3 regions of the Paraburkholderia sp. RL17-373-BIF-A genome follow, and region 3 is predicted to be linked to each of the others. Evidence: riboswitches for the same ligand, from Rfam matches in the RefSeq annotation. Region 3 holds a riboswitch; each other region holds the start of a gene.
What was found. A riboswitch is a leader RNA that binds a small molecule or an ion and turns the genes downstream of it on or off. The one in region 3 is predicted to bind cobalamin.

Region 1: it holds a riboswitch for cobalamin, as region 3 does, so the genes downstream of both, P0D80_RS44415 (TonB-dependent receptor domain-containing protein) here and P0D80_RS24755 (CbtB domain-containing protein) in region 3, are expected to answer to the same signal.
Region 2: it holds a riboswitch for cobalamin, as region 3 does, so the genes downstream of both, cobW (cobalamin biosynthesis protein CobW) here and P0D80_RS24755 (CbtB domain-containing protein) in region 3, are expected to answer to the same signal.

Annotation. Positions count from the first base shown of each region.
Region 1 covers NZ_JARESO010000082.1:11,661-14,930, forward strand. Annotated here, with positions in the region: gene P0D80_RS44395 (EVE domain-containing protein) at 1-346, opposite strand, end outside; RNA gene ssrS (6S RNA) at 454-635, opposite strand; gene P0D80_RS44405 (cell division protein ZapA) at 762-1,076, opposite strand; gene P0D80_RS44410 (ATPase) at 1,073-1,429, opposite strand; cobalamin riboswitch at 1,637-1,893, shown strand; gene P0D80_RS44415 (TonB-dependent receptor domain-containing protein) at 1,985-3,270, shown strand, end outside.
Region 2 covers NZ_JARESO010000078.1:6,158-9,427, reverse strand. Annotated here, with positions in the region: gene cobA (uroporphyrinogen-III C-methyltransferase) at 1-406, opposite strand, end outside; cobalamin riboswitch at 645-896, opposite strand; cobalamin riboswitch at 964-1,244, shown strand; gene cobW (cobalamin biosynthesis protein CobW) at 1,444-2,535, shown strand; gene cobN (cobaltochelatase subunit CobN) at 2,542-3,270, shown strand, end outside.
Region 3 covers NZ_JARESO010000020.1:162,358-165,627, reverse strand. Annotated here, with positions in the region: gene P0D80_RS24760 (CbtA family protein) at 549-1,289, opposite strand; gene P0D80_RS24755 (CbtB domain-containing protein) at 1,301-1,522, opposite strand; adenosylcobalamin (AdoCbl) riboswitch at 1,525-1,678, opposite strand; gene P0D80_RS24750 (histidine phosphatase family protein) at 1,767-2,354, shown strand; gene P0D80_RS24745 (hypothetical protein) at 2,373-2,813, opposite strand; gene P0D80_RS24740 (alpha/beta hydrolase) at 2,880-3,270, opposite strand, start outside.

The DNA of each region.
Region 1 (3,270 bases), on a different contig from region 3:
GCGCGGCGAGCGGAATCAGCGGGATCTTCTTCTTGAACACCACATCGACGAGCACCCAGCGCGGCGTTTCCTGCGACGACTTCGCGTCGTAATAGGGACTCTTCTTATCGAACTGCGTGGGGTCCGGATACGCGGTGGACGATACCTCGGCGATACCCGCGATGCCGGGCTCGGGACAGCTCGAGTGATAGAACAGCACACCGTCGCCGACCTGCATCATGTCGCGCATGAAATTGCGCGCCTGATAGTTGCGCACGCCGGTCCACGGCAACGTGCGATGCGGTGCGTTGGCGAGATGATCGATGCTTGCTTCGTCCGGTTCGGACTTCATTAGCCAGTAGCGCATGAATCGAATTGAACGTTAAGGGGTTGAAGATGCGGAGAAAATCGGCGTACAAAAAACAGCGCCCAAAGAAAAACGGCACCGAACCGAAGTCCGATGCCGTTCTAAATAAGGTCCCCGCCTTAGCCGCTAGGCCGGCATCCTGAACCGGGGGTTCAGAATTGGTCGCAGTTAGCAACACTTCGGGTACATCAGACAGAGTGACGCGCACACCCGTGCTACAAATTTCCGCAACCGTGCACATGGCATTGGTTCAAGGAATATATGACCTTGGCGAACCAGGCAGGGAAGCTAAACCGATGAAGCTGAACTACCGATTGAACTCAAACGTTTGCTGAATCTTGCACGTCTTGTGCTCACGCACTCCGTTTGAATCCGCCGCCGATCTCAGGACCGGCAGCACGATAACACACGACACTTACTGCATGCTGTACTGCTCAATCACAGTACCTAACTGTTCGTTCATTTGATGCATTGTACGCCGGATTTCTTCAGCGGGAAATGCTTCTCCGTGTCTCACGCTCGATTGCAGTCTAAGCAGTTCCGATGCCAGCGACAGCGCAGCCATGACAGCAATGCGGTCCGTGCCGCGCACGTTGCTGTTATTGCGGATCTTCGACATTTCGGCGTCGACGCGTGCGACCGCTTCGAGCAGCGCCGCTTCCGTTTCCGGCGAGCAGGCGAGGCGATAGGGCACGCCGAGAATCGATACTTCGATCTGCTTGGTGGTCATGCATTTTCTCCGTGGCGGGTCACGTCGCTCTCAGCTTCGACTTCATGCTGAGCCGGCTCGAGCAGATCGAGCTGGTTGTCCGGCTCGCTGTTCGCGCGGGCACGCGGCAGCTTCTCGAGAATCGCATTCAGGCGCACCTGTGCGTCGTCGATCTTCGCCGATAGCGCGTCGCGTTCCGCCTGCAGCGCGTTACGTTCCTCGCGCAGCATCGCAAGTTCCGTGCGCGTGGCTTCGACTTCGGCGCGCGATTGGGCGAGCTGCTCTTCGAGCGCGAGTCGCGCTTCATTGTGGCGTTGGCTGATCGCAATCAGCTTGCCGATATTCTGTGAAAGTGTTTCGAGTTCGGTGAGCATGTGCTGCGTCCTCTAAAGACATCGCATTTTAGCGCGGAATGTCGCAGGTTCCGACAATTGTCTCGTTTCGAGACGTAACAACATCGCTTTGTGCAGGCTTTTATCGACCATATGATGAAAAAGTACTCACGCGTCGGACAATAGCCTGCACTTAACAGAACAGACGGCCCACGGTCCCGGCATTATTGACGGACCCCGAGGCCGCTCCTAAACTTGCCGCACTCTGGTGCCCGCGTGCGCTTTTCAACGGCGCGCGCAGTTAAACGGGAAGCAGGGCGCGCCGTTCACGTGAACGCGTCAACCTGCGCTGCCCCCGCAACGGTAAGCGACCGCATTCGTCATGCAAGTCGATTCTGATCGCGTGTTGGAAGTTCAACTCGCGAGTGTGCCACTGCGCGTCACGCGTGGGAAGGCGGAATCGATGTGTCGCCAGCCCGGATACCGGCCAGAGGGAGAGGCACGTCACGCGCGAAAATGTTAAATACGCGGGCGCCTCGTTACGCATCGGCCTGCGGGGAAGCGGGCCGCGCACGCTATCCACAGGACTTTCATCCCATGCTGTCCCCCTTCGCCCGCGCGGCGTTGCTCGCCTTCGCGGGCCTGCCGATCGTCGTGCCTGCGCAAGCTGCTCCTTCATCTTCTTCTTCGTCCTCGGCGGCGGATTCATCGGCCGCCGTGCCGTCTTCGGCGGTGCTGTCGCCCGTGGTGGTGACCGCGGAGCGCGGGCCGCAAGCACTCGCCGATGCGATCCCGCAGACGTCGCTGTTCGATCAGCAGGATATCGCCGACACCACCGCGACCGATTTGCCCGGCCTCCTGCAACTCGCGCCCGGCGCGCAAATCTCGCGTACAGGTGGCCCTGGTTCGACGACCAGCCTCTATTTGCGCGGCGCGTCGTCGACGCAATCGCTGCTGCTGATCGACGGCGTGCGGGTCGATTCGGTGAGCCTGGGTGCGCCGCAACTCGCGCAGATTCCGCTCGACCAGATCGATCACGTCGAGGTGGTGAACGGCAACGTGTCGGCGTTGTACGGCTCGGGCGCGATTGGCGGCGTGGTGCAGGTATTCACGAAAGAGGGCGGTGACCACCCGCCGCGTTTCAATTTTTCGCTGGGCTACGGCAGCTATCACACGCAGACGCAGCAGGCAGGCGTGAACGGCGCATTGGATAAAGACGGCAAGACGACCTTCAGCATTTCGCTCGCGCGGTCGAAGGACGACGGCTTCTCGTCGCTCAATCCACGTGAGGCGCCCAACGCCAATCCGAATGCGAACGGCTATCTGAACGAGAGCATCTCGGCTTCGCTGCGCCACAAGTTCAACGACAAATGGGATGCCGGCGCCAGCTACTTCCAGTCGAACGGCAACAACAGCTACGACAATGCGTACGGCGTGCCGACCGATCTGAACAACCTGTACAGCAAAGTGCGCCAGGTCTCGGTGTTCGCGAACGGCAGGCTGACCGACTGGTGGACGACGCACTTCATCGTCGCCGAAGGTGACGACCGCAGCGTGTCGAATACCAACGGCGTGTACAACGGCCGCTTCGATACCGACAATCGCCAGTACACATGGCAGAACGATTTCGCGCTGGCCGCGCAGCAGAAGTTGCAGGTCGGCTATGAGCATCTCGATCAGAGCCTCGATTCGGATACGTTCGCGGCGCCCGACCGGCATGTGGATTCGGGTTTCGTCGGCTATACGGGGCGCTTCGGGCGCAACCAGATTCAGGCCAACGTGCGGCGCGACCAGTATTCCGATTTCGGCGGAGCGAACAGTTACTATCTCGGCTATGGCTTCGACATCACCGGCCATTGGAAGGTGACCGCAAGCTATTCGGA
Region 2 (3,270 bases), on a different contig from region 3:
CGTGATCGCGATGCGTGACGGGAATGCCGATCGCCGCGGGCGCCGCGATTCCCGCAGTAATGCCGTTGATGACTTCCACCTCGATGCCCGCCGCGTGCAGTGCCTGCTGTTCTTCGCCGCCACGGCCGAATACGAACGGATCGCCGCCTTTCAAACGCGCGACGCTGCGCCCGGCCCGCACATGTTCGAGCAACTGCGCGACGATGCCGTCCTGCGGCGTGGATGGATGGCCGCCGCGTTTGCCGACGTAGACGACGAGCGCGTCGGCGCGCGCGAACTGCAGCACCTCGGGATTCACCAGATCGTCGACCAGCACCACGTCGGCCTGCGCCAATGCACGGGTGGCCTTGATGGTCATGAGTTCGACGTCGCCGGGGCCGGCGCCGATCAGCCAGGCGCGGGTCATCGCGGCGTGCATGGCGAGCGCCATGTCGTGACAAGCGGAAAGGGGTAAAGCGCGGACGGTCGCCAGGCGGCGGACTTTGGGGTCATGCGGTACGACGGATTCAGGCACGGCGCAATGTGTGGCGCGTAGCGATTCCAGCCGGAATCCGCATACGTGGACACACTATGTCGTGCTTCAGCGCCTTCACATCCGTCCCTCGCGGATTCCGGCTGCCGGCGGCGCGATGTTGCCCTGAGGTTCGCCGCCTCCGCGTCTGGCCGGTATCCGGGCTGGCGGCCTCATGCGCTTTGCCTTCCCGTCCACATTCGCTGGAATGTGCTGGACAGTGGCATCGAAAAAACGCATGCGCGGCGCAAGACAACTCAAGATTGCGCCGCAGGTCGCTTACCGTTGCGGGGACAGCACAGGTTGAGCGCATGGAGCGCCGCCTGTTTCCCGTTTAACTGCACACGCGAATGCATGTGCGGGCACCAAACGCGCGCATACGATAGCACATGGCGCCCCGCCCGATAAGCGCTTGCGGCTTGCGGTTCCTTGACGGCACCGGGCCGCGGGCCTACACTCGCACGCACTTTGGTGCTCGTATGCGCGCTCGTGCGCATGCAGTTAAACGGGAAACAGGGTGCCCACCTGCCATGGATCGGGTCAACCTGTGCTGCCCCCGCAACGGTAAGCGAAATGTGGTGCTAAGTTCAGTTCATTAGCGCCGCGGAGCCGGCTTCGATGTCCACGCGCAAGGCCGCGTCGGCATATCACCACTGGGCGAGAAATCACTCGCCCGGGAAGGGGAAGCGGCGCTTTCGCCAGCCCGGATACCGGCCAGAATACGAAGGACGAACGCCGCGGGGATGCGGCGCTGCGTTCATGACCTCATTCCCGCTTTCTGTTTTTCTGTTGTCGCGGCAACGCCGTCGTTCGTCCCCGTGTTTTGTTATCGTCGTGGCTGGCCGGGCCTGTGCCTCGTTTTGCCCGGCGTAGGCAGATGGCCATACAGACACAGCGGCGTGCGCGTGCAACTCCTACGGATGGACCTCACGATGCAAACTCAAATGCGCAAGATCCCCGTCACCATCGTCACGGGCTTTCTCGGCAGCGGCAAGACCACGCTGCTGCGGCATATTCTTCAGCATGCGGGCGGCAAGCGCATCGCGGTGATCGTCAACGAGTTCGGCGAACTCGGCATCGACGGGGAAATCCTCAAGGGTTGCGGCATAGGTTGCGATGAAAACGGTGTCGAAACCGAAGGCCAACTGTATGAACTCGCGAACGGCTGCTTGTGCTGCACCGTGCAGGAAGAGTTTTTTCCGGTGATGGAAAAGCTCGTGGAACGCCGCGATCAGATCGATCACGTGCTGATCGAGACGTCGGGTCTCGCGTTGCCGAAGCCGCTGGTGCAGGCCTTCAACTGGCCGCAGATCAAGAACAGTTTCACCGTCGATGCCGTGGTCACCGTGGTGGACGGCCCGGCCGCCGCGAGCGGTCAGTTTGCCGACAACCCCGTCGCCGTGGATGCGCAACGCAAGGCCGATCCGAATCTCGATCACGAGTCGCCGTTGCACGAACTGTTTGAAGATCAGTTGTCCGCGGCCGATCTGGTGATTCTGAACAAGACGGATTTGCTCGACGACGCGCAGCAAAGCGCGGTTGAAGTGTTGCTCCGCGAGGAGATTCCGCCGCAAGTGAAGATCGTGCGCGCGCACATGGGGCAACTCGATCTGCACACGTTGCTGGGCCTCGAAGCGGCCTCGGAAGACACGATCCACTTGCGCCACGATCACCACGGTTCCGCCGACGACGCCGACCACCATCATGACGAATTCGACTCGGTGGTCGTGCAGGCGAATGTGTCGTCGCGCGAAGCGGTGATCGCTGCGTTGCAGCGTCTGGTCGAAACGAACACGATTTACCGCGTCAAAGGTTTCGCGGCGCTGCCGGGCGCGGCGATGCGTCTCGTGATCCAGGGCGTGGGCCGGCGCTTCGACAGCTATTTCGATCGACGCTGGCAGGCCGGCGAAAGCGGCCCGAGCCGCTTCGTGCTGATCGGCGAGGATCTCGATCAGGCCGCGTTGCAGCGCGCGTTCGACGCGGCGCTCGGCGTGCCGTCGAGCGCCGAAACGCAACAGGCGTAAGCGCTCATGCATCTGCTGCGTACCACGCCCGGCGGTTTTGTCGACGATACGCAAGGCGTGATCCGTATCGATCAGCAGCCCGCGGATATCGTGGTGCTCAGCTCCGCCGATACCACGCTGTCGCTGCTGGCGAGCGTTTTTCCGCGCCTGGGTGAGGGCTTCCCGAGCGTGCGGCTCGCGAACGTCACGTATTTGCGGCAATCGGCGTCGGTCGATTTCTATGTCGAAGACGTCTTGCAGCATGCACGCGTGGTGGTGGTCGATCACCTCGGCGGCGAGGCGTATTGGCCTTACGGCATCGAGCAGGTGGTGGCGCTCGCCGAGCGCAAGCAGCAGACGCTCGCGATGTTTTCCGGCGATCTGCAGGAAGATCCGAACCTGCTCGCGCGCAGCACCGCGAGCGCCGATCTGTGCCATCAGCTGTGGCGCTATCTGCGTGAAGGCGGCCCACAAAATGCCGAGGCGTTCCTGCGCTGTATCGCGCACCGTGTCTGCGGGTGGGGACGCGAACCGGCGCCGCCGCGCGCGTTGCCCGCCGCGACGCTCTACCATCCCGAGCGTGACACGCCGACGGTTGCCGATTGGCAGGCGCGCTGGCGGCGGGACGCGCCGGTCGCGGCGATCCTGTTCTACAAGGCGCATCTGCAGGCGGCCAATACGGCCGTGTTCGATGCGCTGATCGACGCGCTCGAATCGCAAGGTCTGAATCCGCTGCCGATCGCGATTACTTCGCTG
Region 3 (3,270 bases):
TCGCACGAGGCGGGCCAAGGCAGCCATGCTTGGAACGCGCAGATACGACGGGGGTTGCTGAGGGAGCTGGATAGTCCTCAGGGACAAGTGACTTTGCAGACAGAAAGGGGGAACCGGATTCGCCCGGAAGGTTCACGCGATATGGTTGCGGGTACTAGCGCTGTCGCGCGGACATTTCTGTGGGTCGCTGCTCAAGGACTTCAATCCAAGTGCGTGCCGGGTGTAACGCGTCCCTTGCTGACGTGATGAAAGAAAGTCCAGTTGAGCCACGGCTAGGCGGCAATGTGGTCAAGTACTCTCCACGACAAACTGCCGGTTCAGCATCCTCTCGCCATCTGGTTGAAAGTATTCATTTGGGCGCAGTGTCGCGCGCGCAAAGTTATCAACAGAAATTGTTCGCAAGCCTGTGGATAACCACCCCACAACCGCCCCAACTCCTTGACGCAGAACCCTTCTTGACCACTGCGCGCAAAGCACGGAGAGCGAAGTGCGAGAGCAAGACGCGGAGCGCAACCACCAAACCTGTTGCGCTCACCAAATCCAAAGCATCAAACCGACTTCACCGCCGACCTTCCCCCCACCCGCATAAACGCACTCCGCTCAACCAGCGCCCCAAACAGCAGCCCGATCGTCGCCCACATAATCGCCTGCATGCCCAGCGCCGCGACGCGGAATTTCCACAGCAGCACCGCCGGGAAAGCCTCCGGCACTTCGTTGATCGTGGGCATCGACAACTGCACCGCGGCGATGATCACGATGAACACCGCCGCCCCCACAATCGAGCCGTTCCACGCGCCAAGCTTCATAGCCGCACGGCGCCGCACCTTGAGCGAAAACACCATCGCGGCCAGCGATATCGCAATCATCAGGAAGAACAAACCCGTCCGCGTCCCAATCGTTTCAGGGTCGCCGACCGAAGGCGGGTTCGCCGGATACTTCAGATTCGGCACGACCGCCAGCGCAATGAACGCGCCAAGCGCAAGCCACGCGGACAACGCGCGCGGGCTCAATGCGCCCACTCGTCCATAGGCGTACGCGAACACCAGCGAGAACAGCCCGCCGAATGCCGCGCCGTAAGTCACCACGCCAGTCAACAGGCCGATACCCCGCTGCGTATCGCGGCTCACAATCTCGGGTTCAGCGGCCTCGCCCTTCGCGGCGTCGGCTTTTTCTTCAAACGAAATCGCCTGATTCACCTGCGGCTCGCCCACCACCCGGGCAAAGCCGAACGTGAGCAGTCCCGCGGCGATGCCTGCAAGCATCCCGCGTACCAACAATTTACCAACCATGGTCGACTCCGTTAGTGGCAGGGAAAGCCGAGCAGATGGCGGCCGTCGTGCACGAACTCATGCACGTACATGCCCGGCACCAGCGAGGTGGCGCCCTGTTCCGCACCCACGAAGTAAAGCGCGAGCAACAACAGCAAACCGCCGAACACGACCCAGGGCAACAACTCGCGCAGCGGAATCGGCGTGGGTTGAGCAACAGGCTGGTTGGCGGGATCGAAAACAGCGTCGTTCATGATGGACATCTCCTGGGGTAACGCGCCCCGATAGTCATTGCAGAGGATTGGTGCGAAGCTCAGGTCTGGCTTTCGGCTTGTGCTGCCGATTACAGTGGCGCGACCGCGCCGGGCTCTCACCGGCTTCCGCGCTTCGCAGTCCCGCTATTCTACGCGCTAAACTTCGGCACCCGGCAACGCAAAACGTACGCTTCATCCCGCTCGCGTTCGCCTTCGGGGCGCGGCTTCACAGGACATGAACAGAATGGACACTCGGCTGTTACTGATCAGCCACGCATCGACCGCCGCCCAGCGCGCAGGCCGTTTTCCCGCCGACGACCCGCTCGACGCCCGCGGCCTCGCCGAAGCCCAAGCGGCGCGTACGCGTCTGGAGATCGCGGACGACGCGGACGCTTTCGTCAGCCCGGCCGCCTGCACGCGCGAGACGGCAGCCGCCCTGGGCCTCGCGGCATCGGTCGACGCCGGTCTGGCGGATATGAACTACGGCGCATGGCAGGGGCGGCGGTTGGCCGACCTCGCTGCCAAAGCGCCGCAAGACCTCGCCGCATGGGCGCGCGATCCCGACGCCGCGCCGCACGGCGGCGAGTCGTTCAGTCAACTCGTGAAACGGGTAGGAGAATGGCTCGACGCGCTAAACGGCGCGAAGGATCGTGCACCGAATCATGCGCTCGACGTGATCGCCGTCACCCATGCGCCGGTGCTCCGGGCAGCGATCGTGCATGCGCTAGGGGCATCGCCCGCCGTGTTTCCGCGCATTGAAATCGCGCCGCTTTCGATGATCGAGTTACGGCGCTCGTCGCGCGGCTGGACATGGTGGCCGGCGTCACACTAGCCACCTTCGTGCGGCGGCTTACTTACCCGACACCACCAGACGCAGCTTGTTCGAACCGGTCGGCGTCAGCGTGATGTCGGTCCGCTTGCCCTTCGCACCCAGATAAAAGTGCTGACGTCCCGGCGAATTCTGATCGTGCGTGGCGTCCGGCAGACACGACGCGATGTCCGCTGCGACTGCTTGCAGCGCGTCGGCATTCGAACCGGCGTCGTGATGCGGCGTCCAGCTGCATTGATACGCACCGCGGCTCGCCGAACATTGCGCGTCGTCGCCGTAAGGTTGCGCGACGCCCTTGCCATCGTCCGGCGTCAATGAAGCGAGCCCGCCAGGGGCGGCCGCGACGATCCGTTTCAGTGAGGTACACGGGCTAGGCGCATCGTCGCCATATGCGCTGCCGGTCAGCAACGCGCCTAGCGATGCAGCGGCAAGCGCGGTGGCAAGTATTCGGATTCTATTCATGTCGGCGCGGTCCTTGAAGTCACTCACAGGTATTAGCGCGGTAGCACGCTTCGTGCCCATGCGCACTCACAGCCCAGTACCAAACAAAGCCGCCAGCCCCTGCGCCGAAGCAAAAATCCCCTTGGCATCGTGCCCGACACCATCGATCACATACGTCCGGTGCTTCGCCAATCCTTCCGGATGCCGCAACGCCATATAGCGCGCATAAGCCAGCCCGCGCCCGAGCCGGTGTTCCCCTTGCGTCAGCGCGGCGCATGAACGGTCGAGCGCCGGATGCTGCGGATCGCAATCCGCGCCGCCGAGCAGCACGGTGACGTCACGCTGCGCGTAACGCGCTTCGAGCGCTGCGGCAGAAGCCGCGTCGCCCGCATAGCCCGGCAAATCCTCGAGCCCATATTTCCAGCGATTGAACGACGGACACATCGCCCGATCGAACGCCGCGAATTCGCCGGACGCA